DNA from 4 places in the Nonomuraea sp. NPDC050310 genome. Region 2 is predicted to be linked to each of the others. Evidence: riboswitches for the same ligand, from Rfam matches in the RefSeq annotation. Region 2 holds a riboswitch; each other region holds the start of a gene.
The links. A riboswitch is a leader RNA that binds a small molecule or an ion and turns the genes downstream of it on or off. The one in region 2 is predicted to bind cyclic di-AMP.
Positions count from the first base shown of each region.

Region 1: it holds a riboswitch for cyclic di-AMP, as region 2 does, so the genes downstream of both, AB0I67_RS32045 (CHAP domain-containing protein) here and AB0I67_RS36660 (hypothetical protein) in region 2, are expected to answer to the same signal.
Region 3: it holds a riboswitch for cyclic di-AMP, as region 2 does, so the genes downstream of both, AB0I67_RS40385 (C40 family peptidase) here and AB0I67_RS36660 (hypothetical protein) in region 2, are expected to answer to the same signal.
Region 4: it holds a riboswitch for cyclic di-AMP, as region 2 does, so the genes downstream of both, AB0I67_RS28555 (C40 family peptidase) here and AB0I67_RS36660 (hypothetical protein) in region 2, are expected to answer to the same signal.

Region 1 covers NZ_JBFAKP010000018.1:112,954-120,407, forward strand. Annotated here, with positions in the region: gene AB0I67_RS32030 (DUF6716 putative glycosyltransferase) at 1-807, opposite strand, end outside; gene AB0I67_RS32035 (hypothetical protein) at 804-1,733, opposite strand; gene AB0I67_RS32040 (aldo/keto reductase) at 1,898-2,713, shown strand; cyclic di-AMP (ydaO/yuaA leader) riboswitch at 3,017-3,170, shown strand; gene AB0I67_RS32045 (CHAP domain-containing protein) at 3,182-3,898, shown strand; gene AB0I67_RS32050 (ABC transporter substrate-binding protein) at 4,235-5,569, shown strand; gene AB0I67_RS32055 (sugar ABC transporter permease) at 5,678-6,640, shown strand; gene AB0I67_RS32060 (carbohydrate ABC transporter permease) at 6,637-7,454, shown strand, end outside.
Region 2 covers NZ_JBFAKP010000024.1:116,661-124,114, forward strand. Annotated here, with positions in the region: gene AB0I67_RS36645 (response regulator transcription factor) at 1-547, opposite strand, end outside; gene AB0I67_RS36650 (site-2 protease family protein) at 669-1,982, shown strand; gene AB0I67_RS36655 (DinB family protein) at 1,985-2,479, opposite strand; gene AB0I67_RS36660 (hypothetical protein) at 2,580-3,524, opposite strand; cyclic di-AMP (ydaO/yuaA leader) riboswitch at 3,528-3,664, opposite strand; gene galT (galactose-1-phosphate uridylyltransferase) at 3,732-4,793, opposite strand; gene AB0I67_RS36670 (DeoR/GlpR family DNA-binding transcription regulator) at 4,790-5,569, opposite strand; gene AB0I67_RS36675 (TrpB-like pyridoxal phosphate-dependent enzyme) at 5,811-7,115, opposite strand; gene AB0I67_RS36680 (LLM class flavin-dependent oxidoreductase) at 7,173-7,454, opposite strand, start outside.
Region 3 covers NZ_JBFAKP010000033.1:54,843-62,296, reverse strand. Annotated here, with positions in the region: gene AB0I67_RS40395 (M48 family metallopeptidase) at 1-1,149, opposite strand, end outside; gene AB0I67_RS40390 (hypothetical protein) at 1,184-1,960, opposite strand; gene AB0I67_RS40385 (C40 family peptidase) at 2,064-2,624, opposite strand; cyclic di-AMP (ydaO/yuaA leader) riboswitch at 2,674-2,818, opposite strand; gene AB0I67_RS40380 (alpha-amylase family glycosyl hydrolase) at 3,061-4,563, opposite strand; gene AB0I67_RS40375 (NlpC/P60 family protein) at 4,601-5,575, opposite strand; gene AB0I67_RS40370 (NYN domain-containing protein) at 5,668-6,981, opposite strand; gene AB0I67_RS40365 (phosphotransferase family protein) at 7,083-7,454, shown strand, end outside.
Region 4 covers NZ_JBFAKP010000014.1:137,195-144,648, reverse strand. Annotated here, with positions in the region: gene AB0I67_RS28575 (type III pantothenate kinase) at 1-408, shown strand, start outside; gene AB0I67_RS28570 (hypothetical protein) at 419-928, opposite strand; gene lysX (bifunctional lysylphosphatidylglycerol synthetase/lysine--tRNA ligase LysX) at 1,063-2,538, shown strand; gene AB0I67_RS28560 (LuxR C-terminal-related transcriptional regulator) at 2,896-3,081, shown strand; gene AB0I67_RS28555 (C40 family peptidase) at 3,159-4,187, opposite strand; cyclic di-AMP (ydaO/yuaA leader) riboswitch at 4,197-4,350, opposite strand; gene AB0I67_RS28550 (amino-acid N-acetyltransferase) at 4,615-5,184, shown strand; gene AB0I67_RS28545 (RDD family protein) at 5,271-6,830, shown strand; gene AB0I67_RS28540 (RDD family protein) at 6,969-7,418, shown strand.

The DNA.
Region 1 (7,454 bases), on a different contig from region 2:
CAGCGCCGCGGTCGAGCTCACCGTGACGAACCCCGCCGCGCGGTCCAGATGCTCCTGCATGGAGCCGGCCTCGAAGCTCAGCCGCCCGGGCTCGCCCAGGTCGCGCCAGAGCCGGGGGTAGGGGTGGCGCTCGTTGTGCGTCTGGCGCTCGCCCTCCAGCGCGCGGAGCTTGACCACGACGTCCAGGTCGGGCCGGGCCTCGGCCAGCTCGGCCAGGGCCAGCAGGATCCGCTCGCGCTGCTCGCGCGGGCCGGGCACCTTGGCCTGCGTGGCGAAGACCACGCGCCGCCGCTCCCCCGCCGCCTGCGGCCGGCCCGGCGTGGGGGCCGTGCGCAGGAAGGGCAGCCGGGCCAGGCCGACCGCGCCGCCGCCGCCGAGCTGCCGGGACAGCGCCTCGAACTCGGCCACCTCGCGCGCGCTGTGCGCCACGAACAGGTCGCAGCCGCTGCGGTAGAGCCAGGCCTTCTCGGTCGCCGGCACCGCGATCCCCGGCAGGCCGGTGACGAACACCGGGCGGGGCCGCAGCCCGGCCAGCACCGAGGAGACCAGCACGTCGACGACCGGGCCGGTGCAGGCCACCACGATGGCGTCGGGGCGCAGCCGCTCCGCCGTACGCCGCAGGGCCCGGGCGGACAGGACGCCCGCGAGCGGGCGGGCGCCCGCGGCGGCGGCGATCTGCTGGGCGGAGGGCACGATCGGGGTGCGGACGACGGCGAGCTCGGCGTGGCAGCCGGCGGGCAGATCGTCCAGGAGGCAGGCCGCCCACTTCAGGTAGGAGTCGGAATCGGCGACGGCCAGGATCTTCACGGTCGGGCGGCTCTTCCTGAGAGGCCGGAGGCCGGGCCCCCGGAGAGGGTGAGATGGTCGCGCAGGTCGGGTGCGGCGCGGCTGGTCCACCAGTCGTCGGGGACCTCGACCGGCTCGACGGCGACGCCGCGCGGGCTCAGCAGGACACGCAGCGAGCTGATCGCGGTGGAGGGCAGGCTGAGCACGCGCTGCTCGGCGCCCAGGCCGCGCAGGCTGAGCTCGGCGGGCATGCCGGGCTCGTGCACGGTGATGCCGGGCCGCTCGCGCAGCAGCGCCAGGTCGGTCGGGTCCTCGCGGCGGTGCGGGAAGTAGGCGACGGGCTCGTCGGCCGCCAGCGCGGTGATCCAGCCGAGGTAGCGGTCGCGGTGGACCAGGCCGTTGCGGACCAGCGAGGTGCCGAGCACGACGGTGCGCTGCGGCGGTCCAGGCCGGTCGAGCGGCTGCGCCCGCAGCCAGGCGAAATCGTGGCTGATCACGTCGAACCCCGCGGCTCGTACGGCTTCCGCCAGCCGCTCCTCCACCGGCAGCGCGGTGAACACCGTCACCCGGCGCTTCCCCGCGTGCAGCCGCAGCCCGGCGGCCAGCCCCAGCGCGCGGCGGGCCACGCCCGGCGTCGCGCGGGCACGGACCAGCGGCCGGCCGGGACCCGCGGCCAGCAGCTCCAGCAGCCGGATGGTCGCCAGCCCGTCGTCCACGATCACCACCGGCCGCCACGAGGTCAGCCAGCGCACCTGCACGCGGCCGGAGAAGGCGTCGCCCACCGCCCCCAGGCGGCTGGGCATACGTTCGCGCGGCTCGGCCACCTCCACCCCCAGAGGCAGGCCGAGCCGCGCGAGCTCGGCGCGGGTGGCGCGCAGGGCGCGCACGCCCGCCCGCGGCACGATCACCGTCGTGGGCCCGAGCAGGCCGGCGTGGTGGGCTTCCACCGCGCAGATCATCTGGAGTGGCGATTCCACCCAGGCCGGCCACACGCTATGGGCCTCCCTCTCCTCACGGAACCGCACGGGCGATCCCGCGGGCCGACGACCGTGGCCCGACACTAACCCGGCCCTCTGACGCCATCGGTAACGCAGGGTGAACAATGAGATGCATGAACTCACTGCTGCTCAACACCGACGGCGTCCAGATTCCGCAGCTCGGCTACGGCGTCTGGCAGGTGCCCGACGAGGACGCCGAGCGGGCGGTCGGGCTGGCCCTGGAGGCGGGCTACCGCAGCATCGACACCGCGCGGCTGTACAACAACGAGGAGGGCGTCGGCCGGGCCGTGCGCAACTCCGGGCTGCCGCGCGAGAAGCTCTTCATCACCACCAAGCTCTGGAACGACGACCACGGCCGGGTGGCGGAGGCGTTCGAGGAGAGCATGGCGCGGCTCGGCCTCGACCAGCTCGACCTGTTCCTGATCCACTGGCCCGCGCCCAAGCAGGACCTCTACGTCCAGGCGTGGAAGGAGCTGGAGCGGCTGTACCACGACGGCCGGGTGCGCGCCATCGGCGTCTCCAACTTCACCGTCAAGAACCTCCAGCGGCTGATGGACGAGACGCAGATCGTGCCCTCGATCAACCAGATCGAGCTGCACCCCAACCTGCCGCAGACCGAGCTGCGCGCCTTCCACGAGGCCAACGGCATCCTGACCGAGGCGTGGAGCCCGCTCGGCCAGGGCCGGGGGCTGCTGGAGGAGCGGGCGCTGGCCACGCTGGGCGAGAAGCACGGGCGCACGCCCGCCCAGATCGTGCTGCGCTGGCACATCCAGCTCGGCAACGTGGTGATCCCCAAGTCGGTCACCCCGTCGCGGATCAAGGAGAACATCGACGTCTTCGACTTCATCCTGGACGCCGAGGACATGGCCGCGATCGGCGCGCTGAACAACGGCAAGCGCCTGGGTCCCGACCCGGCCGAATTCGGCTGATCCCGGCCGTTGCGTTCCCCCGGTCCCGGGCCGGGGGAACGCCGTCGGCAAAGGTAAAGTCAGGGGCTGGCGGAGGGTCCGAAAAAGATCTACTCATGGGGGTCCGGCGAACCGGCCGATTCCCCGATCGCCCTGCCCACAGGGGTTTTCCGTAGATCGGCGGCTATTGATCTACAGCCGATTTTACTGCCCGGACATTTACAGATTTGTAATCTCCTTGCCGCGTGTATTACCTTTTGGTCACTCCCGGCAAACGAACGGCCATCCGTTCCTTGCCTTGACCGACCACCTCTCACAGGCCCCCGCCTGTGACCGCTGAATCCGCCACCGCGCGGAACCGGGGACCCAAAAGTCTCACTGGGGTGAATCGGCGCCGACCCCGCCAGGGGCGCGCCGTAGGGCAGCTTCACGTCCGAACCCGTCAGCTAACCCGGTAAGCGGCATGAAGCAAGGAGTGTCCTTTCCCTCATGGCAAAACACCGTCGCGTGCGTCCTTCCAAGGCCCAGCTCGTCTCCGCCGGTCTCGGCGCCGCCCTTTTCGCGGCCACCGGATTCGGCGCCCACGTCGCACACGCTGACACCGTCAAGCCCGAGATCGGCGGCGTCCCCGAGGTCGCCGCACTCGCCTTCAACGCCCCCAAGGAAGCACCCGCCGCGCCCGCCGCGGCACCCAAGGCCGCCATGCCGGCCAAGCCGTCCCTCACCAAGGTCCTCGGCCTCGCCCGTCAGCAGATCGGCGTGAGCGAGAACTCCAGTGGCGGAGGCACCAAGTTCCAGAACTGGTACGCCGCCTCCAAGCGCGCCCAGGAGACCATCAAGCGTGACGGCGGCTCCACCAAGGCCTACCTGAACGCCGCCTGGTGCTCGATGTTCGTGTCCTGGGTCGGCGAGCACACCGGCGCCCGCAGCTCCGTTGGCTGGGACGCCTACACCGTGACCCACGCCAAGTGGTTCAAGAACAACAACCGCTGGGGCACCACGCCCAAGCCCGGCGCGGTCGTCTTCTTCTCCTGGTCCGGCAGCAAGAGCCTGGACGGCATCGCCCACGTGGGCTTCGTCGAGAAGGACAACGGCAACGGCACGATCACCACGATCGAGGGCAACACCGGCAACGGCAAGGTCGAGCAGCGTGTCCGGCCGAAGTCCCAGGTCGTCGGCTACGGCTACCCCGAGTACGGCAAGTAGGAGCTCGCGGCCCGTCCCCCGGGCCGCCTCCACTTCCCGGTGACCACCGCAGAAGCGCCCGCCCCTCCCAGGGGCACCCCCTCCCCAAGAGACGCCCGCCCCTCCCCAGGGGCGGGCGTTTCTTGCGTGTTTCGCGACACCCAGGATGGGAGCGCTCCCACCATCCTCTCCGTCCCCTTCATGCCGACATATCCGTTTAAGAAACCAGAAAACGCTCTCTCGGTCACGGTTGTGTTTCAGCCCGTTGACGAGCGAGCCCACCATGGCCACTCTTCATGGGAGCGCTCCCAAGCCTCACCCCCGAATCCCCCACGGGCGCACACGAAAGAGGACCTCATGACCATCAGCAAGCGCCGCGGCGCGGTCGCGGCCCTGGCCGCCATGGCGCTGGTCTCCTGCGGCTCGAACGGCACCACCACCCCCGCGGCCACCGGCGGCGCCGGCTCCCCCGCCGCGCAGGCCGAGCCGATCACCATCCGCGTGCAGACCTTCGGCGGCGGCGCCAACTTCGGCTACAAGACCGCGGTCGAGAAGTGGAACGCCGAGCACAAGGACATCCAGATCAAGCACGAGAACCTCACCGACCAGTTCGAGCAGCAGTACTGGCCCCAGATGATCCAGTGGCTGCAGGCCGGCAGCGGCGCGGGCGACGTGGTGGGCATCGACGAGGGCGGCATGGGCCTGGCGAAGGCCAACAGCGCCTGGTGGGCCGACCTGAAGGAGTTCGGGCTCGACAAGCGCCAGGCCGACTTCCCCGCCTGGAAGTGGGAGAACGGCGTCGCCGGCGACGGCAAGGTCTTCGCCCTCGGCACCGACATCGGCGGCATGAGCCTGTGCTACCGCAAGGACCTGTTCAAGAAGGCCGGCCTGCCCTCCGAGCGCGACGAGGTCAGCGCCCTGTGGCCGACCTGGGACGAGTTCATGAAGGTGGGCCAGCAGTTCCAGGCCAAGGTGCCCGACACGAAGTTCACCGACGGCACCAACACCCTCTACCAGGTGCTGCTCTACCAGGAGGCGGCCAAGAACGGCAACGTCACCTACTTCGACAAGGACAACAACCTGATCGTCGACAAGAACCCGGCGGTCAGGACGGCGTTCGACTTCGCCCAGAAGATGAGCCAGGGGGGCCTGACCGCCAAGCTGCGCAACTTCACCGACGAGTGGGCGACCGGCACCCAGAAGGGCTCCTTCGCCACCCTCGGCTGCCCCTCCTGGATGCTCGGCGTGGTCCAGGGCAACGCCGGTGACGCCGGCAAGGGCAAGTGGGACGTCGCCGCGGTCCCGGGCGGCGGCGGCAACTGGGGCGGCTCCTGGCTCGCGGTGCCCAAGCAGAGCAAGCACCCGAAGGAGGCCGCGCAGGTCGCCGACTACCTGACCAGCGCCGCCGTCCAGGCCGACGTGTTCGCCGAGTTCGGCAACATGCCGAGCAACACCAAGGCCCAGGCCGACCCGAAGGTGCAGGGCGCCAAGAGCGAGTTCTTCGACAACGCGCCCTCCGGCGAGATCTTCGCCAAGTCCGCCGCCTCGCTCCAGCCGGTCTTCCTCGGCGTCAAGCACGCCCAGGTCAAGAACGCCATCGAGTCGGTCATCCAGGGCATGGACGACGGCTCCGTGCCGCACGACAAGGCCTGGCAGCAGCTGGTGGACGACGCGGTGAAGGCCGCGGGCTGACCTAGATCCCGGACTCCGGTACGGCGGCGCGGCCCGCCGACTCGCCGAGCGGGGGCCCGGCCGCCCCGCCGTACCGGATCGTTCCCGACCCGTCTGGAAAGGTCTCCCATGAGCCTCAACGTGGCGCCGCCGCCCGCGGCCCACCGGCCTCCCCGCGGTTCGCGCCGCAGAACGCCCTCCACCGGCCGGCGGGGCTGGTCCGCCTTCGACCTCAAGGCCGTGCCGTACCTGCTGGTCTCCCCCTACTTCCTGCTGTTCGCCGCCTTCGGGCTGTTCCCGCTGGTCTTCACGCTCTGGTACTCGCTCTACGACTACGACCTGGCCGGCACCACGGAGTGGGCGGGCCTGGACAACTACGCCAAGCTGCTGGCCGACGAGGACTTCTGGAACGCCGTCACCAACACGACGGGCATCTTCTTCCTGGCCACCGTGCCGCAGATGCTGATCGCGCTGATGCTGGCCAACGCGCTGAACAAGCGGCTGCGTTTCCGGCTGGCGATCCGGATGAGCGTGCTGTTCCCGCTGGTCACCTCGGTGGTGGCGGTGGCGATCGTGTTCAGCCAGCTCTTCGCGCGCGACTGGGGCCTGGCCAACTGGCTGCTCGGCCTGGTCGGCGTCGAGCCGATCAACTGGCGGGCCGAGCGGCTGCCGAGCTGGATCGCCATCGCGCTGATGGTGGACTGGCGCTGGACCGGCTACAACGCGATCATCTTCCTGGCCGGGATGCAGACCATCCCGAAGGACCTGTACGAGGCGGCCGCGATCGACGGCGCCTCGCGCCGCCGGCAGTTCTGGCAGATCACGCTGCCGATGCTCAAGCCCACGATGATCTTCGTCGTGCTGAACTCCACGATCGGCGGCCTGACCCTGTTCGCCGAGCCGACGACGTTCTACAACGGCAACGTGGACGGCGGCTCGCAGGGCCAGTTCCAGACGGTGGCGATGTTCATCGTCAAGCAGGGCTTCCGCGAGTTCGACTACGGCTACGCCGCCGCCGCGGCGTGGATGTTGTTCCTGCTGATCCTGGTCGGCGCGGCGATCAACTTCGTGCTCGTGAGGAGGATCAGGTGACGAACTGGAAGCCGGCCGTCATGACGCGGGTCATGCTGGCCTTCACGGTGATCCTCTCCGTCTTCCCGCTGTACTGGATGCTCGTCATCGCCTCGCGCTCCAACTCCGAGGCGGTGGCCGTGCCTCCGCCGCTGCTGCCCGGCGGCAACCTGGGCGAGAACATCATGGCGGTGCTCCAGCACGAGGACGCCAAGTTCCTGACCGGCCTGCTCAACTCGATGATCGTGGCCACGACGGTGACCGTCTCGGTCGTGCTGATCTCGACCCTGGCCGGCTTCGCCTTCGCGCGGCTGCGCTTCAAGGGCAGCAAGATCCTGCTGATGGCGGTGCTGCTGACCATGATGGTGCCGCTGCAGCAGATGGGCGTGGTGCCGCTCTACCGGCTGATGGTCAGCCTGGAGTGGACCGGCACGCTGCAGGCGGTCATCCTGCCCTACCTGCTCAACGGTTTCGGCGTCTTCCTGATGACGCAGTACACCACCCAGGCGGTGCCGAACGAGCTGGTGGAGGCGGCGCGCGTGGACGGGGCCTCCACGCTGCGGGTGTGGTGGAGCGTGGTGCTCCCGGCGGTACGGCCGGGCATGGCCGTGCTCGGGATCAACACCTTCATGCTCATGTGGAACGACTTCATGTGGCCCCTGATCGTGCTGACCGGGGAGAACCCGACGGTGCAGATCGCCATCACCCAGCTCAACATGCGTTTCGCCACGAACTACACATTGATCTTCGCGGGGACCGCGCTGTCTATCATTCCGCTCATCGTGGTTTTCGTCGCGTTTGGCCGCCAGATTGTCGGCGGAATCATGGAAGGTGC
Region 2 (7,454 bases):
TGCGCGACAGGTGGTTCCTGACCGTGCCGACCGACAGGAAGAGCGCGTCGGCGATCTCGATCGACCGCGCGCCCCGGGCGGCGATGCGCAACACGTCGAGCTCGCGCCTGGTCAGCGGGTTGTCGGCGGACTCCAGCGCGGCGATGGCCAGGTCGGGCTCGACCGCCCGCCGCCCGGCCACCACCTGGCGGATGCCCTCGGCGAGCTGCTCGGGGGCGACGTCGAGGCTGAGGAAGCCCGCGGCGCGGGCCGCGAACGCTCGCCGTACCAGGCCGGGGTTGGGGTGGGCGGCCAGGATGAGCGCCCGGCACCAGGGCGCCTTCTCGTGCAGCCGCTCGACGGCGGCCAGGCCGTCGACGCCGGGCAGATCCAGATCGATCACGGCCGCGTCGGGGTGGAGGGCCAGCGCGGTCGGCACCACGTCCTCGCCGGTGCCGACGTCGGCCACGACCTGCAGGTCCAGCTCCGCTTCGAGCGAGGCGACCAGGCCCCGCCGCACCAGCGGAAGGTGCTCGGCGACCAGGATCCGGATCAACGTGCTCCCCACATGTCCCAGGGTGATCGTGCGACTGCGCACTGTCAACGAAGTCTGTCGAGTCGGCAAAGGGTGCGCAAGCGGTTCAGTCATGGCGACTTCGACTAGTCTGAGGGCCAACGGGAGGGTGTGCATGGACTTGTTGATCTTCCTGGCGGGGATTGTCATCGTCCTCGTCGGGCTCATGGTGTCGATCGGGCTGCACGAGATCGGGCACCTGCTCCCCGCCAAGCTCTTCGGCGTGAAGGTCACCCAGTACATGGTCGGCTTCGGGCCGACGCTGTGGTCGAAGCGGCGTGGCGAGACGGAGTACGGGATCAAGTGGCTGCCGTTCGGCGGCTACATCCGCATGATCGGCATGCTCCCGCCCCGCCCCGGCGACGACCCCGCCAAGCTCCGGCGCAGCTCCACCGGGCCGTTCCAGGCCCTCGTCGAGCAGGCCCGCGACCTGGCCCAGGAGGAGGTGCGGCCGGGCGACGAGGACCGCGTGTTCTACCGCAAGAAGTGGTGGCAGAAGGTCGTCATCATGTCCGGCGGCCCGCTGACCAACATCGTGCTGGCCTTCATCCTCTTCGGCGTGATCTTCATGGGCTTCGGCGTCGCCACCGCCAAGCCGGTGGTGGCCGAGATGCCGCAGTGCGTCATCCCGACCGCCGAGCTCACGAAGAACCCCAACCGCCAGTGCACCCCGGCCGACGCCAAGACCCCCGCGATCCTGGCCGGCCTGCAGCCCGGCGACAGGATCGTCGCCTTCAACGGCCGCCCGATCAGCGCCTGGGAGGAGATCCAGGGCAACATCAGGAGCGCCGGAGCCGCCCAGGTCACCCTCGGCATCGAGCGGGCCGGGCAGCGCCAGGACCTCAAGGTCAACCTGATCGCCCAGGAGATGCCCAAGCTCGACGACGCCAAGAAGACCGAGGTCGTCGGCTACCTGGGCGTCAAGCCGCAGGCGGTCGTCGAGCGGCAGAGCATCGGCTACACCGTCAGCGAGATGGGCGGCATGATCGCCCGCGTCGGCGAGTCGCTGGTCAACCTGCCCAACCGCATGGTCGGCGTCTGGCACGCGGCCTTCTCCGGCGAGGAGCGCGACCCCAACGGGCCGATCGGCGTGGTCGGCATCGGCCGCATCGGCGGCGAGATCGCCACCCTCGACACCCCGATCGAGAACAAGCTGCTCTTCTACGTCAACCTGATCGCCATGTTCAACCTGGCGGTCGGCATGTTCAACCTGATCCCGCTGCTCCCGCTGGACGGCGGCCACATCGCGGGCGGCCTGTGGGAGGGGCTCAAGCGCGGCTTCGCGAGGATCACGCGCCGGCCCGAGCCCGCCCACGTCGACGTGGCCAAGGTCCTGCCGCTGACCTACGCCCTGGCGTTCCTGATGATGTTCATGGCCGGTCTGCTGGTCTACGCCGACCTGGTCAACCCGGTCCGCCTGGCGGGCTGAGGCTACTCGCCGGTGGCCCCGTCGATCCGCTCGCGCAGCAGGTCGGCGTGGCCGTTGTGGCGGGCGTACTCCTCGATCATGTGCACCACGATCCAGCGCACGGTGAACCGGTCGCCGTCGTGGGCGACCACGTCGTCGAGGGCGCGCTCGGCGAGGATCTTCCTGGACCGGGCGATCTCCTCCTGCCAGGCGGCGAAGGCCGCCTCGTAGGTGTCGGAGGCGGCCTCGTGGAAGGCGGCGTCCCGGTCGTCCTCGCGCCAGTGCCGGGCCCGGGCGTCCTCGCCGGCGATCACCCGCCGGAACCAGCCGCGCTCCACGTCGGCCAGGTGCCGCAGCAGGCCCAGGAGGGACATGGAGGAGGGCTCGACGGCGGGGGTGGCGAGTTGCTCGTCGGTCAGGCCGGAGCACTTCCAGGCCAGGGTCTCGCGCTGGTAGTCGAGGAAACCGGTCAGGGTCTCGGCTTCGGGGGCGACATGGGGAGGCTCAGTACGTTGCATAGTCCCCCATTTGTACCGGTTTGCAGGGGGCGATGCTGTACCGGTTTGCAGGGGGCGATGCGCCCGGGCCTCCGCGCCAGATGCCCGGGCGCACCACGTCTCAGAGCATCGAGATGTGCACGTGGTCGTAATGGTTGGCGGTGATGCTGCCACGGTCGGACATGGCCCGCCAGCCCGAACCCTGGTTGATCCGCTGCTTCCAGATCACGTACTTGACGCCCAGCTTGTCCATGTTCTTGATCGCCCACGCGGCGACCTGGTCGCCGAGCGCGTTGCCGGCGTTGGAGGGCATGGCGCCGCCGCTGCTCATCATGAAGTCGCAGGCCCGGCCGAGCGGGTGCTCGCCGCTGTCGTCCACGCGGTAGCAGCCGACGGTGTACTGCAGGTTGAAGTTCTTCTGGATCTCCGCCCGCATCAGCCGCGTGCGCGGGGTGATGTTGTCCGACCCGCTGGGCAGCTCGGGCGCGAAGGAGCCGTCGGAGCGGCGGCCCGTGCCGTACGGGACGAGCTCCACGAGCTTCTTCTTGATGTCGGAGATGAGCTTCTCCGCCTCGTCGCGCTGGGCGGCGAGCTCGGTGCTCTCCTTCTTGATCGTGACCGCCAGCGTCGAGGCCTGGTCGGCGGCGAGCTTCTTGGCGTCCCGCGTGGCCTGCACGCCCTGGATGGCCGCCTGCTGCTGGTCGGTCACCGCGTCGAAGACGGCGGCGCCGACGGCGTCGGTCGGCATGAAGGGCGGCAGCGAGCCGTTGTTCTGGTACTGGATCTCGGCGAGCTGGGTGATGAGCTTCTCGGCCTCGGCGAGCTGCGCCTCGGCCTGGGCCAGCCGGGCCTTGGCCGCCTTCTCCGCACTCTGGGCCTTGCCCAGCGAGACGCGCTTGGCGTTGTAGGCCTCGATGAGCTTGTCGGCCTTCTTGTTCAGCTTCACCAGCTCGGCGCGGAGCTCCGGCTCGGTGGGCTTGGGCGCGGCGACGGCGGGGAACGTGCCGAAGGTGAGTGCGACCGCGGTGAGAATCCCCGCGGTGACCATCGCGGACTTGGCCGCCACGAACCTTCCTCTCCTTCTGCCGGCCGGGTTAGCTGACGGGTTCGGGCAGGAGATGCCCTACCACCGAAGTGGATTCACCCCAGGGTGCGATGGGTCCCCGGCTCCCGGGCGACGCGCCCGGGATTAGGCGTGCGACGGCTGTGACAGCCGTTGCGAGAGGGATACTAACGGTAAAACCAAGGTAACGCGACTCCAAGCCGAGATCGCTTAGTGATCTACCTGTGATCGAAGCAGTCGGGCCGCCTCCTCCGGCGGTACGTCGTTGACGAACGCGCCCATCCCCGACTCCGATCCGGCCAGGTACTTCAGCTTGCCGGGCGCCCGCCGGACCGAGAACAGCTCCAGGTGCAGGTAGGCCAGTTCGCGGCCCTGCCGTACCGGCGCCTGGTGCCAGCCCGCGATGTACGGCATGCGCAACCCGAACAGCCCGTCGAAGGCCCGCAGCACCGAGGTGTAGAGCGGCGCGAACGCCGCCCGCTCCTCGGCCGTGAGCGCCGGCAGGTCCGGCACCTGGCGATGCGGGTACAGGTGCACCTCGAACGGCCACCGCGCCGCGGCCGGCACGAAGGCGGTCCACAACTCGTTGGCGGCGACCACCCGGGGCCCGGCCTGCTCGGCGGCCAGCACGTCGGCGAAGAGCGTGGGCCGCTTGGCCGCGGCGGCCAGGTGCAGCCGGGTGCGCGGCGTGACGTACGGGTAGCCGTAGATCTGCCCGTGCGGGTGGGGGAGGGTGATGCCGATCTCCTCGCCGCGGTTCTCGAAGCAGAAGACCTGCTCGACGCCCTCGATCGTGGACAACTCGGCGGTGCGGTCGGCCCAGGCCTCCATGACCAGCTCGACCTGCTCGTCGCTGAGCTGGGAGAAGCTGGAGTCGTGCTCGGAGGTGAAGCAGACCACCTCGCAGCGGCCCACGCCGGGTCGCACCTCGCTCAGGCCGCCGACCTGGGGGTAGTCGCCGAGGTTGGTGGAGAAGGAGGGGAAGCGGTTCTCGAAGACCACCACGTCGTACTCGCTCGCCGGGATCTCGGAGGCGCGTGCCGCGGTCGACGGGCACAGCGGGCACTCGTCGGCGGGCGGCAGGAAGGTGCGGCTCTGGCGGTGGCCGGCGATGGCCACCCACTCCTCGGTGAGCGGGTCGTAGCGCAGCTCGGAGGCGAGCGGGCGGGGATCGAGGCGGCGGCGGTCGATCGCGGACCGGTCGGCGTCGTCGCGCCGGTCGTAGTAGATCAGCTCCCTGCCGTCGGCCAGGTGAGTGATGGTGCGCTTCACGACGCTTCCTCCGCGATGATCAGTTCTCCGGCGCGCTCGGCCAGGTCCCGGCGCGCCTCGGCGTCCAGGCGCGCGTCGCTGATGACGACGTCGGCCTGGGACAGTTCGGCGATGGTGCTGATGCCCACCGTCTGCCACTTGGTGTGGTCGGCGGGGACGACCAGGCGCCCGGCGCACTGCACCAGCGCGCGGTTGGTCTCCGCCTCCAGCAGGTTGGGGGTGGTGAATCCGGCGCGCACGCTCATGCCGTGCACGCCCAGGAAGAGGGTGTCGACGTGCAGCGTGCGCAGCGCGGCGACGGCGACCGGGCCGACCAGGGCGTCGGAGGGGGTCCGGACGCCGCCGGTGAGCACGACCGTGCGGTCGTCGCGCTGGTTGCGGTGGAAGACCTCGGCCACCTGGATCGAGTTGGTGATCATCGTGAGGTCCGGGACCTCGATCAGGTGGTGGGCCAGCGCCCAGTTGGTGGTGCCGGCCGAGAGCGCGACGGCGGTGCCGGGCCGGACGAGACGGGCCGCGGCGCGCGCGATCGCCTCCTTCTCCGGCTGCTGGCGCGTGGTCTTGGCGGCGAAGCCGGGCTCCTCCGTGGAGCCGGGACCGCCGATGGTCGCGCCGCCGTGCACCTTTTCCAGCAGGCCGCGCTCGGCCAGGACCTCCAGGTCGCGCCGGACGGTCATGTCGGAGACGCCCAGGTCGCGCACGAGCTCGGCCACCCGGACCGCGCCGTGGCGCCGGACCCGCTCCAGAATCGTCTGCTGCCGCTGCTGTGCGAGCACGACGCCTCCTTCCAACAGATTCCACCAAATTATGACATGGCGGTGTTGGAAACTGAGCGCTTGACCTGGCCGGTGTGCCGGGAGACGGTGTGACCTACACCACATAGCCTGACATGTCGGGAGACGCCGATGGCCAAGCGCGCGCGCAAGAGCAGAGCCCGCAAGAAGAAGAAGGCGAACCACGGCAAGCGCCCAGCCTCGCGCTGAACCCGGGGGACCCCGACGGGGTCCCCCGGCTCCGCTAGCGGCCCTGCGGCAGGGCGCTGAGCGCCTCGTCGATGCGTTCCTGCGGCAGCACGAAGTCGCGCATCTCGCCGGAGAGATAGCGGTCGTAGGCGGACATGTCGAAGTGCCCGTGCCCGCACAACGCGGTCAGGATGACCTTCTCCTCGCCCGTCTCCTTGCAGCGCAACGCCTCGGCGATCGCCTCGGCCAGGGCGTGCGTGGGCTCCGGCGCCGGCACGATGCCCTCGGTCCTGGCGAAACGCACCCCGGCCTCGAAGCACTCGCGCTGCGACCTGGTCACCGCCTCGAAGCGGCCCAGCTCGTACAGGTGCGACAGCAGCGGCGCCATGCCGTGGTAGCGCAGCCCGCCGGCGTGGATCGGGTCGGGCACGAAGCCGTGGCCGAGCGTGTGCATCTTCAGCAGCGGGGTGAAGCCCGCGGTGTCGCCGAAGTCGTAGGCGTACGTGCCGCGGGTGAAGGACGGGCAGGCCTCCGGCTCGACCGCGCGGAAGGTGATCTCCGGATGCTCCCGCATGAACGGGAACGCCAGCCCGGCGAAGTTGGAACCGCCCCCGGTGCAGCCGATCACCAGGTCGGGACGCTCCGGCAGTTGCTTGAGCGCCTCCTCGCCGATCACCGTCTGGTGCATCAGCACGTGGTTGAGCACGCTGCCCAGCGCGTAGCGGGTGTCCGGGTCGCCCGCGGCCACCTCGACCGCCTCGCTGATCGCGATGCCCAGGCTCCCGGTCGAGTCCGGGTCGTCGGCGAGGATCTTGCTGCCCGCGCCGGTCACGGGGGAGGGGCTGGCGTGCACCGTCGCGCCGTAGATCCGCATCAGCGAGCGGCGATACGGCTTCTGGTCATAGGAGGCGCGGACCATCCAGATCACGCATTCGACGCCGAACTGGGCGCACGCGAAGGCCAGTGCCGACCCCCACTGCCCGGCGCCCGTCTCGGTCGTCAGCCGCCGCACGCCCTCGCGGGCGTTGTAGAACGCCTGCGGCACCGCGGTGTTCGGCTTGTGCGAGCCGGCCGGGGAGCCGCCCTCGTACTTGTAGTAGATCCGTGCCGGCGTGCCCAGCGCGCGCTCCAGCCGGTGCGCCCTGATCAGCGGCGTCGGCCGCCACAGCCGGTAGACGTCGAGCACCTCCTGCGGGATCCGGACGAACCGCTCCGTGCTCACCTCCTGCGCGATGAGCTCGCCCGGGAACAGCGGTGCGAGATCCTCGGGCCCGACCGGCTGCCCGGTGCCCGGGTGCAGGGGCGGGGGAGGCGGGACGGGCAGATCGGGGACGATGTTGTACCAGTGATCTGGGGTCATCTGCCGAGTGTGCGGCGAGGGCGGCCTTACGTTCCAGCGTCACTTGCCTACGGTGGGTCAGTTTTCGGCAGACCGGCCGCGTTCGAGCGCCACCTGCCGGCGCACCTCGGGGACGACCTCCTCGGCGAACAGCCGCAGTTGCCGCTCGTCCTCCGCCTCCGGCCAGTACACGAAGGTGTCCAGCCCATGGCCCGCCGCCAGCTCGGTCAGCTCCTCGGCCCACTGGTCGGCCGGACCGTGCAGGGAACCGGTCGAGCGGTCGGTGATCAGGCCGTTGACGTTGTGGATCCGCCGGATCTCCCGCGGCTGGCGCCCGGCCTGCCGGGCGGCCTCGTCCAG
Region 3 (7,454 bases), on a different contig from region 2:
GGTGACGGCCAGCCGCTTCTGCATGGCGATGAAGGTGGCCGGGTCGCGGGTGAGGTCGAGGGAGTTGAGGTCGGCCCGGGCCTCGACGTGCCGGCTGACGACGTTCTGGAGCGGGCCGGACAGGACGGTGGCCAGGCTCATCAGTCCCATGACGACGCCGACCGCGCGGGGGTCGGCGATGGACAGGCCGCCGGTGCGCCGCCGTACCAGACCGTAGACCAGGAAGAGCAGGACGGCGCCGAAGGCGGCGCCCAGCCCGCCGATGAGCGTGCCGTTGAGCACGTCGCGGTTCTTGGCGTGGCCGAGTTCGTGCGCGACGATCAGCTCGACCTCGTCGGCGGGCGCCTTGAGCAGCGTGTCGTACACGACGATGCGGCGGGTGGCGCCGAAGCCGGAGACGTAGGCGTTGAGCGCGGTGGTGCGCCGGGAGGCGTCGGCGATGAGCACGTCGTCGACGGGCACGCCGTCGCGCTGGGCCATGGCGAGCAGGTCGGTGCGGAGCTGGCCGGGAGGCATCGAGCGGAAGTCGTTGAAGAGCGGCTCGAAGACGATCGGGTAGACGAAGGAGGCGGCGAGGGTGAAGGCGAAGGCACCGGCGGCGGCCGGGATCCACCAGCGCTTGAGCCGTCGCGCCAGCGCCGCCAGCACGACGATCATCACGCCGAGGATGGCGACGCGGACGGCGATGTTCTTGAGCCGGTCGGCGCTCCACGAGCCCCAGTCCTGCGTGGACAGCCCGAACTCGCGCAGCCGTACCTCGTACCACATCCCCAGCGGCCAGCGCAGCGCCTCGACCAGCAGGGTGAGCACGAGCACGCCCAGCAGCACCCGCAGCCACCACGGCCCGCGCAGCAGGGCCAGGACGCGGGCGCCGAAGGGCGTGGCGATGAGGATCCCGGCGAAGAGCACGGTGAGGCCAAGCGACAGGTAGGCGGGCGCGCTGAGCGCCGAGTCGAACGCCTGGGCGCGGGCGATCTCGGCCGGGGTGAAGTCACGGGCCGGATCGGGCTGCACCCGCAGCGGCAGCGGGTCCCAGGGCGTGGTGAAGGCGACCACGGCCACGATCGCCGCGCCCAGCACGGCCAGCGCGATGCCCGCCTGCCTGCGCAGCAGCCCCGGCCTCGGTGCACCGCGCTCCCCCTCGGCCATCGCCTCTCCCTGAACCTCTCCTTGAACCTCTCCCTCAAGCCCCCGCTCCGTCATCGCCTCTCCCCAGGTGCTTGAGATGGGCGCGCCATCTCGCGGTGAAGTCGCCGAACGGCGTCAGATCAAGCTTGCCCTGCGCGGCGTCCCGGTAGAGCCGCACGAGCCGCGCCTCGCCGTACTCGGCGGCGATGAGCCGGCAGGCGAGCCACGCCTCCTGGTAGGCCTGAGCCTGCCGGGGCGGCCCGAAACCCTCCGGCAGCCGGTACGGCAGGCGTCCCGCCCGGATGTCGGCCAGCAGCTCGGCGGCGGCGGCCTCGACGCTCAGGCCGGAGTCGCGGTAGGCGACGTAGTCGGCGAAGCCCTCGCGCAGCCACGGCGGGACGCGGCCGGTTCCGGCGGCCACGTGGGTGAGCTCGTGGGTGAGGACGACGTCGCGGCCGGTCTCGGTGAGGCGGGTGTAGCCGCCGGGGACGATGATCACCCGGCCCTGGTCGGCCAGGGCGGCGAGGCCGGCGAGGGCTTCGGGCGCGGCGCCGATCAGGCGGGCGGCGCCGGCGTCGGTGGCGGGGACCAGGACCAGGGGCCGGACCCGGGTGGCCAGCGTGCGGTCCACGCGGGTGGCGGCGGTGTCGGCGCGGCGGGCCAGGTCGGGGAGGTCGAGGCCGGCCGGCGTGCCCGGCTCGGCGAGCACGCGGGAGGCGGCGCCGTGGGTGGCGGTGGCCCCGCGGAAGGGGGCCGGCGGGTCGAGGGGGGCGGCCGCGGTGCAGGTGAGCGCGAGCAGCAGTGCGGCTCTGCGGGTCACCCGGGTCGGCATCCTGCCAGGTTAGCGGCACCCGCCCACCCAGCCGGAAAAGCCGGAAAGCAGAGGGGGAAACCGGCGAAGGCCCCGCCCGGAACAGGGCGGGGCCTTCACGAGGTCAGCCGCCGGGGCGGACCGCTCCGGCGAAGGCGCGCTTGCGCCAGCCGCTGAGCTTCTCGACCCGCACGGTCTTGCCGGTGCGAGGCGAGTGGACCATCCGGCCCTTGCCGACGTACATGCCGACGTGCCCGCGCCCGCTGAAGAACATCAGGTCGCCGGGGCGCAGGTTGCGCCACGACACCTTGGTCCTGATGCCCGCGTACTGGCTGTGCGTCACGCGCGGGATCCTGATCCCGGCCTTGCGCCAGGCGTACTGGACGAGGCCGGAGCAGTCGAACGAGCCGGGCCCGGTGGCGCCGAAGCGGTACGGGTCACCGATCTGGGCCTTGGCGACGGCGACGGCCTTGGCGGCCCTCACCTTCTGCCTGGCCGCCTTGGCGGCCCGGGCGGACCGGGCGGCCTTGGCGGGCCAAGCGATCTTCGCAGGCCGCCCGGTGGTCGTGACCACCGTGGCGGTACCGCTCGAAGTGACCGGAGCGGCGGCGGGGGTGTTCGTCACGGCCTGTGCCGGAGTGGCGGTGAGGCCGGTGAGGGCGGTGCCGAACACGACTCCGCCCATGGCAAGGCATGACAAACGGGGGATCTGACGGGTAGACAGGGTGTCTCCTCGGGACTTCCACGAACGCCTACCGGGTTAGCTGACGGATTCGGGCGTGGAAGGTCGCCCTACAGCGCGCTGCGCTGATTCACCCCTGGAACTCTGGGTCCCCGGCTCCGCGCCTCCTGGCTGCGCGGATTCGGCAAGCGGATCTCAATCTGTCCGATCGGCGATCTTGCGGCCGACTCGCGAAATCGCGGCGTCCTGGCTGGAACGCCGCGAGGCCAGAAGGTACCCCGCACGCCAACGGAGGGCAAAGCCACCGTCAAGAGTCAGGATTTCCCCGCGCGATAGTCAGAAGAGCGATCCCTGCTCCATCACCGTTTCGTGATGTCTTTGTGATTCGCGTCACATTGACCTCCTCACAATGCCCGTCAAGTCACATCTGTCACATGCGTCACACCAGTTCGAAGATCGCGTGACCGAAGCCGTCGAGCCGGATCCAGTCCGCCGCCGCGCCGGATACGAGCCGGCCTCGCGAACCCGGCAGTTCGACCGACGCCGGCGCGGCGCCCGGGTTGACGGCGACCACGAACCGCCCGCGCCGGTAGACGAACGGGTAACCGGCGTGCAGCACCTCGACCGGCTCCGCCGTACCGAGATCGGGATGGGCCCGGCGCAGGGCGATCAGCTCGCGGACGGTGTGCAGCAGCGAGCCGGGGTCGGCGCGCTGGTCGGCGACGTTGGGGCGCGCCGGGTCGGGGTCGGCGGGCAGGTAGGTGATCTGCGGGTCGGCCTTGTCCCACTGCATGGGGGTACGGGAGCCGGCGCGGTTGTAGCCGGGCAGGAGCCGGCTGCCCTCGACGTCCGGCAGGCCGGGCACGTACCGCATGCCGATCTCGTCGCCGTAGTAGATCGCCGGCAGGCCCGGCCAGGTCAGCAGGAAGGTGAAGGCGGCCCTGAGCTGCTCGCCCTCGCGCGTACCGCTGGCCAGGCGCGGCCAGTCGTGGTTGCTGGAGGGCAGCGAGATCAGGCCGGAGGCGCCGATGACCTCCATGGCCTCCTGCCACTCGGCCAGGAAGTGCGCGGTCGTGCCGGCCCCGGCCGGGTCGAAGTAGGGCGAGTCGATCTTGTCCCACTCGGTGGTCACCGCGCCGTTGTCCCACAGCGAGCGGAAGGCCAGGCCGGAGAAGTGCAGGAAGAAGTCGGCGTGAAAGCCGCCGGGCACCGAGACCTTGGGATCGCCCCACTCCGACAGCAGCACGGCCTCCGGGAAGGCCTCGTCGAGCCAGCCGCGCAGCTCGCGCCAGAGCTTGGCGGTCTCCACGTGGCCGGGGTCGTCCTTGACCAGCGAGGCGGCCATGTCCACCCGGAAGCCCGACACGCCGCGCTCCAGCCAGTGGGACATGATCTCGCGCAGCGCTCTGCGGTTGACCGTGGGCCCTTCCGCGTCGACCGGCTGGCGCCAGGGCTCGGCCTCGTCCTGACGCGCGTAGCCGAAGTTCAGGGCCGGCTGGAAGGCGAAGAAGTTGGGGCGGTAGGAGCCCGGCCGGCTGCCCGGTGAGGGCACGAAGCCGGGGACCTCACGGTCGGACCAGATGTAGCGGTGGTCGCCGGGGTCGGCGGCGGAGGCCAGGAACCACGGGTGCTGGTCGGAGGTGTGCCCGGCGACCAGGTCGAGCAGGATGCGGATGCCCTTGGCGCGGGCCTTCTCCACCAGGGAGAGCAGGTCCGCCTCAGTGCCGTAGCGGGGGTCGATGCTGAAGTAGTCGCGCACGTCGTAGCCGGCGTCGGCCATCGGCGAGGCGAAGCACGGGCTCAGCCAGAGCGCGTCGACGCCGAGCCAGGACAGGTAGTCCAGGCGCGACTCGATGCCGGCGAGGTCGCCGATGCCGTCGCCGTTGGCGTCGGCGAAGCTCTGGGGGTAGATCTGGTACAGGACGGCGTCACGAAGCCACACGGAAGCGCCCCTTTATAAGGTGATATTTCTCACCACCTTAGGGGCGGACGGCGCCTACCAGCGGTCTGCCGTAGTCGGCGAGATTGACCACCTTGACCACGTCACCGGTCTGCGGCGCGTGCACGATCTTGCCGTCGCCCGCGTACAGGCTCACGTGCCCCAGGCCCTCGCTGAAGACCAGGTCGCCCGGCTGGAGCGCCTTGAGGTCCACCTTGCGGTTGGCGCCCCAGGCCCACTGGTCCCACGTCGTGCGCGGCAGCTCCACGCCGCCCGCCCGCCAGGCGGCCTGGGTCAGCCCGGAGCAGTCGAAGCCGTCCGGCCCCGTGCCTCCGTACCGGTACGGCTTGCCGACCTGGGCGTAGGCGAACGTGAGCGCGGCGGCGGCGTTGCCTCGGGCCGGGCCGTTGTAGACCAGACCCGGGCTGTTGGGGTCACCGGTCTTGTAGGCGCCCAGCCGGACCAGCAGGGCTTTCTGCTTCTTGATCAGCTTGAGGATCTCGGACCGGTCATCGGCGACCTTGTCCCGCTTGGCGTCGGCGTCGCTCAGCGCGCTCTCGGCCTCGTCCCGCTGGGCCTTGAGGCCCTGGTTCTCCTGGAGGAACTGCGCCAGGCGCTGGCCGCGCTCGGCGGCGAGCTGGTCGGCCAGGGCCATGCCGGTGAGCGTGTCGGCCGGGCTGTCGTTGCCGAGGACCACCGTGGCGGCGGTCAGGTCGGTGCCGGTCTGGTAGCTGTCGACCGCCATGGTGACCACCTGCGAGCGCAGCCCGGCGACGGTGGCCAGCTTGGCCTTGTAGCGCTCGTTCAGCTTGCCGTACCGGCTCTTGGCGGCCTTGTAGTCCTCGGTCGCCTTGTTGTAGCGGTCGACGACCTTGTCGGCCTGGTCGTTGAGCTTCGCCAGGCGGGCCTTGGCCTGCCGGACGGTCGGCTTGGGGTCGGCGACCGCCCCGCCGGGATGTACCAGCAACGCTCCGACCGCCAATCCGGCGACCAGCGGTACCCGGCCCAACCTCACAGCGTCGCCTCCCAGTGATCACACCTGGGGCAAATGGTACAGAAGTTGCAGGTGTGAACTGAACGCTTCGGGGAATCCTGCCCCGGCAAACGCTAGGCGCGGCCGAGCCGGCGCAACAGCAGAGCGGACGGAACCGGTCTGGCTCCCATCTTCCGCACCGATTCGGCCACCTCTCGGTCGGAGGAGACCACGGCCACCGCGCGGCCCGGCGGCTCGGCGCGCACGAGCTGCCGGATGAGGTCGTCGGCGATCTCCCCCGGCTGGCTGAACAGCACCCGGACGCCGCGCGGGGCGTTGACCGCGACGTGCGCGTTGAGCTCGGCGCCGTCGAAGACCACGGTGACCTCGATGCGGGTCTGCGCGACCAGCCCGGCCAGGCCGGTCATCAGCCGGGCCCGCTGGTCGGCCAGGGTCAGCGTGCCGTACCCGGTCTTGGTGACGTTGTAGCCGTCGATGATCAGATGGACCTGGGGCAGCGCCACGATCTGGTCGAAGAGCTGCGGGTCGTCGTCGGCCAGCGCCCGCGCCGCGACCTTGGGCGTGCCCGGGGCCAGGCCGGTGACCGAGTCGGCCGGCCGGTGGATGGTGGTCGGCAGCGCCAGCTCGCGGCGCAGCCCGGCCGAGGCGTCCTGCAGCGCGTCAAGCAGCACGCGGATGCGCGCGTCCTCGATGCTGCGGCCCTCGCGGGCGGCGCGGCGGGAGGCTTCGAGCTGCCGTTCGACGTCGTGGAGCCGTTCCTTGAGCCGGCGCAGCTCGGCCTCGCCCGAGCTGCCCGCGCTGGCGGCCAGCGATCGGGCCTCCTGGGCCTCCTGCTCCAGCTCCTCGGCGCGCCGGTCGGCGGCCTTGGCGCGCTCGCGCGACTCGTGAAGCTTGCGGCGCAGGTCGGAGTTCTCCGCGCGGGCCGCCTTGAGCTGCTCGCGCAGCCGCTCGGCCTCCTCCTTGGCCGCGCTCTTCAGCGCGGCGACCTGCTCGCGCAGCCGCACGACGGTCTGCTCCTGCGCGCTGCCCTCGGCGGCGGCGGCCACCTGTTCGAGGTCGGCGCGGGCGGATTCCACCATCTGCGGCCAGCCGGGCGGGCGGATGAGATAGGCAGCGGCAGCCACCAGCACGGGGTCGGCCGCGGGCGGGACGGTGCCTTCGGCCAGGCTCGCCGCGAGCTCGGGCCAGCCCTTCTCGACGGCCTCGGCGACCAGCTCGCGGAATTCCTTGTCGTTCTCGAGCTGGGCGGCGATCGGCGCGCCGCCGAGCTTGGCGCGCTTGCGCGGATCGAAGCGCGCGATGCCGCGCAGCGGCGGCGGAATGGCGGCAGCGGGCGCCGACCCGAGCACCTGGGCGGCCAGATCCACGACGTTGAGCCGGACTTGCTCGGGAAGCGGACGAGACAGGCCTTCGCCGGCTGAGCTCATCCTTACGCCTCCGTCAGGTTGTCTTTCTTTTCACAAGGGTACGGCTGCCGCACCCGTGACCGAACCTGGACAAGCGCTTGGTAGGGGTATACGACTGTGCCATGCCGGAGCAGTTGCGCACCTCCACCCGCGACCTCGACGACCTGCGCCTGCGCGTCCAGACCTGGCTGCGCGGCCGGACCGGCGAGCGCTCGGCGGTCTCCGAGCTGGAGCGCCCGACCGGCAACGGCCTGTCCAGCGAGACGCTCTTCTTCACCGCCAGGCTCGCCCCGGACGGCCGCGAGCAGCGGTGCGTGGCCCGGCTGGCCCCGGCTCCCGAGGCGGTCCCGGTCTTCCCCAGCTACGACCTGGGCGCCCAGTTCGAGGTGATGCGGCTGGCCGCCGGGCACGTGCCGGCCCCGCGCCCGTTGTGGTTCGAGCCCGATCCGGCGCACCTGGGCGTGCCGTTCCTGGTCATGGCGCGGGAGGAGGGC
Region 4 (7,454 bases), on a different contig from region 2:
TGCATCATCGTCGACTTCGGCACCGCCACGTCCTTCGACGCGGTCTCGGCCAAGGGCGAGTACGTGGGCGCGGTCACGGCCCCGGGCATCGAGATCTCGGTGGACGCGCTGGCCGCGGCGGGCGCCCAGCTGCACAAGGTGGAACTGGTCCGGCCGCGGTCCGTGCTGGCCAAGAACACCGTGGAGGCGCTCCAGGCCGGGATCATCTACGGGTTCGCCGGCCAGGTGGACGGCATCGTCGAGCGGATGGCCGCCGAGTTGTCGCCCGACGACCCCGACGAGGTCACCGTGGTCGCCACCGGCAGCGGGGCCGCGCTCGTGACGAGCGAGGCCCGCTCGATCGACGTGCACGAGCCGTGGCTGACGCTGATCGGCCTGCGGCTCATCTACAAGCGGAACACCATGTGAGCCGGCGGCGTCACATCTGCTCGTAGGAGTACACGTACTGCCAGTGCTTGGTGCACTTGGTGACGTACTGGCCGTGCTTGTCGGTCTGGCAGACCTTCACGCGCAGCGCCCGCACGTCGTCCTCCTGGAAGGAGTACCACTTGAAGCCGGGGTAGCCGCAGTGCTTCCTGGTGTAGACGGTCTCCCACTCGTGGGAGGCGTCGCCGAAGTAGTTGGCCTGGAACTTCACGTACGCGCACAGGCCGCCGTGGCGGTACTTGCGCGGGTCGAGGTCGTAGAGCCGGCCGCTGACGGTGGTGCTGTTGGTGTCGCCGTAGTCCTGCCAGTCGACCTTGACGTGGCCGAAGGACTTGGCCAGGCCGTTCTTCGACCAGACCGCCCCCCAGTCGTCGTGGTAGACCGGCGGGGTGGTGGTGGCGGCCACAGCGGTGGTCGCGCTCGCCGCGGCGGGGACGGTGGCGGCCAGGGCGGTGGCGGCGGCGGCCGCGAGCAGCCCGGTGGCGATCTTCTTGATCATCATCTCTCCTTGGGCCCTCCCTGAGCCGGCGCCGTGCCGGTCCCCCCTGAGCCCTGTGATCCTTTGATAACGGAGAGTGCTTTCAAGGATCATTCAGGAGACTGACCAACTCTTGCAGTTCGCTAGTCTTGGATGTCGTGGAACTTCCTGAGCAGATGCGTATCCGGCGGGAGAAGCTCGACCGCCTCCGGAGTGAAGGTGTCGACCCGTACCCGGTCAACTTCCCGCGTACCGTCACCAACGCCGAGCTCAAGGAGAAATACACCGACCTGCCGCCCGACACCGCCACCGGCGACCGGGTGGGCGTGGTCGGCCGGGTCATGCTCAGCCGCGTGGGCGGCAAGCTCTGCTTCGCCACCCTGCGCGACGGCAGCGCCGACCTCCAGGTCATGATCTCCCTCGACCGGGTCGGCGAGGAGTCCCTGGCCGCCTGGAAGCGCGACGTCGACCTGGGCGACCACGTCGGCATCGAGGGCGAGGTCATCACCTCCCGCCGCGGCGAGCTGTCCATCCTGGCCGACACCTGGCAGATCACCTCCAAGTGCCTGCGCCCGCTCCCGGAGAAGCACACCGGCCTCACCGACCCCGAGGCCCGCGTCCGGCAGCGCTACGTCGACCTCATCGTCAACGACGAGGCGCGCAAGATGGCCCACATCCGCAGCGCCACCGTGCGCGCGGTGCGTGACTTCTGGCACGAGGAGGGCTACCTCGAGGTCGAGACGCCGATGCTCCAGCCGATCCACGGCGGCGCGGCGGCGCGTCCGTTCAAGACGCACATCAACGCCTACGACATGGAGCTCTACCTCCGCATCGCGATCGAGCTCTACCTCAAGCGGCTCGTGGTCGGCGGCATCGAGAAGGTCTTCGAGATCAACCGCAACTTCCGCAACGAGGGCGCGGACTCCACGCACAACCCCGAGTTCACCATGCTCGAGGCCTACGGCACCTACCTCGACTACAACGACATGGCCGACCTGACCCAGCGGATGTACCAGAAGGCCGTCGTGGCCGCCCTGGACACCACCGTGGTCAACCACGACGGCGTCGAGATCGACCTGGGGCTCAAGCAGTGGCCGCGGATCACGCTCTACGGCTCGGTCTCCGAGGCGCTCGGCGAGGAGGTCACCACCGAGACCTCCCTGGAGCACGTGCGCAAGCTCGCCGACCGGCGCGAGATCCACTGGGACCCGAAGTGGGGCCAGGGCAAGCTGGTCCAGGAGATCTTCGAGGCGCTGGTCGAGCACACGCTGATCCAGCCGACGTTCGTCATGGACTACCCGGTGGAGACCTCGCCGCTGACCCGGCAGCACCGCGACAACCCGCTGCTCACCGAGAAGTGGGACCTCATCGGTTTCGGCACCGAGCTCGGCACCGCCTACTCGGAGCTGATCGACCCGATCGAGCAGCGCCGCCGGCTCACCGAGCAGTCGCTGCTGGCCGCCGGGGGCGACCTCGAGGCGATGCAGCTTGACGAGGACTTCCTGGCCGCCCTGGAATACGCCATGCCGCCGACCGGGGGCATGGGGGCGGGCATCGACCGGATGATCATGGCGTTCACCGGCAAGAACATCCGCGAGACCATCCTCTTCCCGCTGGTCAAGCCCACGCACTGACCCGTTCGCCCGACAGCCGGTACGGCGTGCCGTACCGGCTGTTGTCATGTCGGCGGTCATGACCGGACCGGGGGCCGGCGCCGCCGCGGGAGGCGGGATACGGGCCGGGCGGGAATCCGGGATCGGCTGGGTCGAAACCCGGAGGGGCCGAGGCGCTCATCGCGACCGCACAGACGCCGACATATCGTGAGTAGTTCACATTGTGTGGATCATGTCAATGGCGCTGGTCAAGTGGGGGGATCGGCGACCTTGACGACCTTTCCGGAATGCGTTTACGGTTTCGTCGGGCGAGACGCCGCCGAGGGCTTCTGCTGTGGGGGGAGGCTACGGATGGATTTACTCACCGAAGGCGTTGAGTTGAGCCGCGCTGATCTGGCTCTGCTCGCCGAACTGGCCAAGGGAGTGACCGTGGACAGGGTGGGGCGAAGGCTCGACGTCAGCGGCCGGACCGTACGGCGCCGGCTGCGGGTGATCTGCGACCGGATCGGGGTGGCGACCGCGATCGAGGCGGTCGCCTGGGCGGCGCGTCGCCAGCTCATCTGATCCGACGACCGGGCTCGCGGTGGACCGGTCCGCTCGGCTCGGCCGGCTCAGCCGTCGATGCAGTCGGCTCGGTCGGCTCAGTCGGCGATGCGGACCGCGCCCGCCCACGGGCGGTTGCCGATCGGCGCCAGCCGTACCACGTCGCCCGTCTGCGGCGCGTGCACCATCATGCCGCCGCCCACGTAGATGCCCACGTGGTGCAGGTCGTTGTAGAAGAAGACCAGGTCGCCCGGGCGCAGCTCCTCGCGGGAGATGTGCCGGCCGGCGGTCCACTGGTCGCCGGTGTAGTGCGGCAGGCTGATGCCGACCTGCTGGTAGGCGGCCATCACCAGGCCGGAGCAGTCGTAGGAGTTGGGCCCCTCGGCGCCCCAGACGTACGGCTTGAGCTGCTGGGTGAGCGCCCAGCGGGCGGCCTCGGCGGCCTTGCCCTGGCCGATGATCGGCAGGTCCACCCGGGTCGCGCGGCCCCGCGAGCCGGCCTGGCCCAGGGCGCGGCGGTAGATGGCGCTCTCGACCTTGGCGACCAGCTTGGTGATCTTCCCGCGGCGCTCCTCGAGGTCGGCGACCAGTGCCTTGACCTCCTTGATCTGCGCTGAGGCGGTCCGCTCGGCCTCCTCCGCGGCGGCGATGGCCACGGAGACCTCCTTGAGCTGGTTGCTGTGCTGCTCCTCGATCGCGGAGGTGGTGGCGACGTTGTCGAGGAAGAGCCCGGGGTCGCCCGACTGGGTGAAGGCCCAGGTGCGCTCCAGGCCGCCGGAGATGTAGGAGCTCTGTGCCAGGGAGGCGGCCCGCGCCCGCTTGCCGGCGAGGTCCTGCTGGCGGGTGGAGAGCGTCTTCTGCGCCGCCGCGGCGGTCTTCTCGGCTGTCTTCAGCTTGACGCGCTGCCCGTTGAACTGCTCGCTGAGCTGACCGATCTCGGTGTGCATCTTCTCCGCCCGCGCGGCCAGCTCCTTGAGGCTGGGCTCGGGGTCGGCGGTGGCGGGGCCGAGCGGGAGGGCGAGGCTGAGCGCCGCCAGCGCGGTCGCGACGACGGCGAAACGTCTCCTGCGTTCCGGAGGGCGGGCGTCGCCCGCGGTCTTCTCCCCACGGTCGCGCGTGCGCTTCACCAACCAGCCACCTCTCCTGTTCGGGCGCCGACCGGGTTAGCTGCCGGGTTCGGGCCGGAGTAGCCCTACCAGGCCGAAGACCTGGATTCACCCCCGCGCTCCCGGGGCGGGAGCGCTGTGGTTCCCCGGTTCCCCCGACGAGGGGATTGGGCGCACCCCTTCGCGGGATCTCGAAGGGATATCGACGCTGGACACTAGTGCACGATCAGTTCGTGCTCAACCAGAACTGCCAATTCCGTTGAGGTTTGGCATCCGAAGGATCACGGGCGGATCACGTGCTTGCGGCCATAGCCGGGCATTTTGCGGGGTTTACGGTGGTTTGGTGCGTTCGTGAGCCTGGGGGCGGGAGGGACCGCTCCAAACGTTCGCCACAGGATCATGCCCGGGATACGGCCCAGCCGTAAAGGCGTCGGTACGCTGAAGGGTCATGGAGCAGGTCGCCGAGCCCGTGCTGCACAAGAGGCAGATCACCGTCCGTCGTGCCAGGACCGCCGATGTCCGGACGATCAAGATGCTCGTCGACACCTATGCCGGAGCCGGGCCCCGATTGCTGGAGAAGGCCACCGTCACGCTCTATGAGGACGTGCAGGAATTCTGGGTCGCCGAACATGACGGAAAAGTCGTGGGATGCGGCGCGTTGCATGTCCTGTGGGAGGATCTCGCGGAAATCCGTACGGTCGCGGTGGATCCCGATCATCGTGGACTCGGCGTAGGCCACAAGATCGTGTCAGCGCTCATCGGAACCGCAGTGGAACTGGGTCTGCGCAGGGTCTTCTGCCTGACCTTCGAGGTCGACTTCTTCGCCGGGCACGGATTCCGCCCGATACAGGGAACGCCCGTCTCGCCCGAGGTCTATGCCGAGCTCCTGGCCTCGTATGACGAGGGTGTGGCGGAGTTTCTCGACCTCGAACACGTCAAGCCCAACACCCTCGGTAACACGCGCATGCTGCTGCATCTCGCGGCTAATGACTCGGCTGTTGACCGAGTGGAAAGGTGATTGTTGATACCTATGCCGATACCTTGGGCAGCAGCAAGCATGTGTCCTGACATGTGCCACATGCGAACTCGAAGTGAGGTGACACGGTGAGCACCGGACAGCCGCCGTATCCACAGGATGATCCCGGTGAGAACGACAAGCCCCGGGCTCCCGAATACGGACAGCAGTACCCGGGCCGTGCCCCGGGTGAGGCCGACCCCGACGTGACGGTCGTGGGGTATCGCACTGACGGCGATCCCTACGGTCAGCAGGGGTACGGCCAGCAACAGCCATATGGCCAGCAGCAGGGCTACGGCCAGCAGCCTGGTTACGGTCAGCAGCAGCCTGGCTATGGCCAGCAGGCCCAGCCCGACTACGGCCAGCAGGCCGCTTCGGGTCAGCAGGGTTACGGTCAGCAGCCCGGCTACGGGCAGCAGCCGTCGGGCCAGCAGGGTTACGGCCAGCCCGCCTCGGGTCAGCAGGGGTACGGCCAGCAGGCCCAGTCCCAGCCCGGCTACGGCCAGCAGCCCGGTTACGGCCAGCAGCCCGGCTACGGGCAGCAGGCTCAGCCCGACTACGGCCAGCAGGCCGCTTCGGGTCAGCAGGGGTACGGCCAGCAGGCCCAGTCCCAGCCCGGTTACGGCCAGCAGCCCGGCTACGGCCAGCAGGCCCAGTCAGGCTCCGGCCAGCAGCCCGGTCAGCCGGGTTACGGCCAGCAGCCCTCGGGCCAGCAGTACGGCGCCTCCGGCCAGCAGGGCTACGGACAGCAGTCCCAGCCCGGCTACGGCCAGCAGCCCGACTACGGCCAGGCCGCGGGTCAGCAGGGATACGGCCAGCAGTCCCAGCCGGGTTACGGGCAGCAGCCCACCTCCGGCCAGCAGGCCTACGGGCAGCAGCCCGGTTCCGGCCAGCAGGCCTACGGCCAGCCCGCCTCGGGTCAGCAGCCCGACTACGGCCAGCAGGGCTACGGCGCCCAGCAGCCCTACGGCTCGCCCGGCACCCAGCCCGGCTACGCCCAGCCGCAGTACGGCGCCCAGCAGCCCGGCTACGGTCAGCAGTACGGCGGGGCACAGCAGCCCGCCTACGGCCAGCAGCAGGGCTACGGCGCCACGCCGTACGGCCAGCCGGGCTACGGCCAGCCCGTCGGCCTCCAGCCGCCCGGCGCCCCGGCGCCCCTGGCGGAGTGGTGGCAGCGCCTGGTCGCCCGAATCGTCGACGGTCTCATCTTCGGTGCGATCGCCGGCATCCTGAACGCCCTGTTCATCGCGGTGCTGATCACCTCGTCGAACGCCTGGACGGGCAGCTCCTCGGGATTCCTGAGTGCCACCATCGGCTCGCTGATCCTCTGGATCCTCATCGGCGCGCTGTACATCGGCTACGAGTTCTTCATGACCAAGGCCAAGGGGCAGACCCTCGGCAAGATGGTCATGGGGATCAAGATCGTCCCGGTGGGCCAGGCCATGCCTCCGGGCGGGCTCGCCTCCGACATCGCGCTCAAGCGGGCCGGCGTGACCTGGGGCGGTTACGCGCTCTACGGACTTCCGATCGTCGGTTTCGCCGGGCCGATCCTGGTCCTGGTGAACGCGCTCGCGCAGTTCTGGAACAAGCCGCTCGCGCAGACCTACGCCGACAAGTTCGTGAACACCGTCGTGGTGAAGGTCAAGTAAGGCCGACCGAACAAAACAGGGGCCGGCTTCCCGCCGGCCCCTGTTTCGTACCCGCTCGCCGTACCAAACTGTGAGATATAGCCCTCCGCCCCGGAGAGGTGAGCGCATATGGCGCCCCCGCCGCCTGAGACCAGAGTGATGCCCGCCGAATGGTGGGAACGCTTCACCGCGCGACTCATTGAGGCGCTGGTCTTCGGCGTCCTGTATTACATTCTGTCCCTTCTGCTCTGGCTGTTCTTCCGGTCTGTCGGGTTGCTGGAGGCGTGGGAGGGCCGGCTGCCGGGGTTGTGCGCGTGGGCGGCGGCCGGCGCGGCGTATACCTGGTACGACTGGAGGGCGCTTTCGGGGCGCGGTCGCACCTTCGGCAAAGCGATCATGAGGATTCGGGTCCAAGGGCAGGGCGGGGCCTTAGGGAAACGCTCGCTCCTCTATCCTGGGCTCGCCATGGCGATGGGGATTCCCGTGGTGAATCTCCTCGCTGGAATGCTCGCGTTCGCCGTGGGTCTGTTCATCTTGATCGACAAGCCGCTACAGCGTGGTCCGCACGACAGGCTCGCCGGCACCTGTGTGGTCAAAGACCCTCGATGACGTGGGAAGCGACACATTTCCGGAAATTTCGCATGA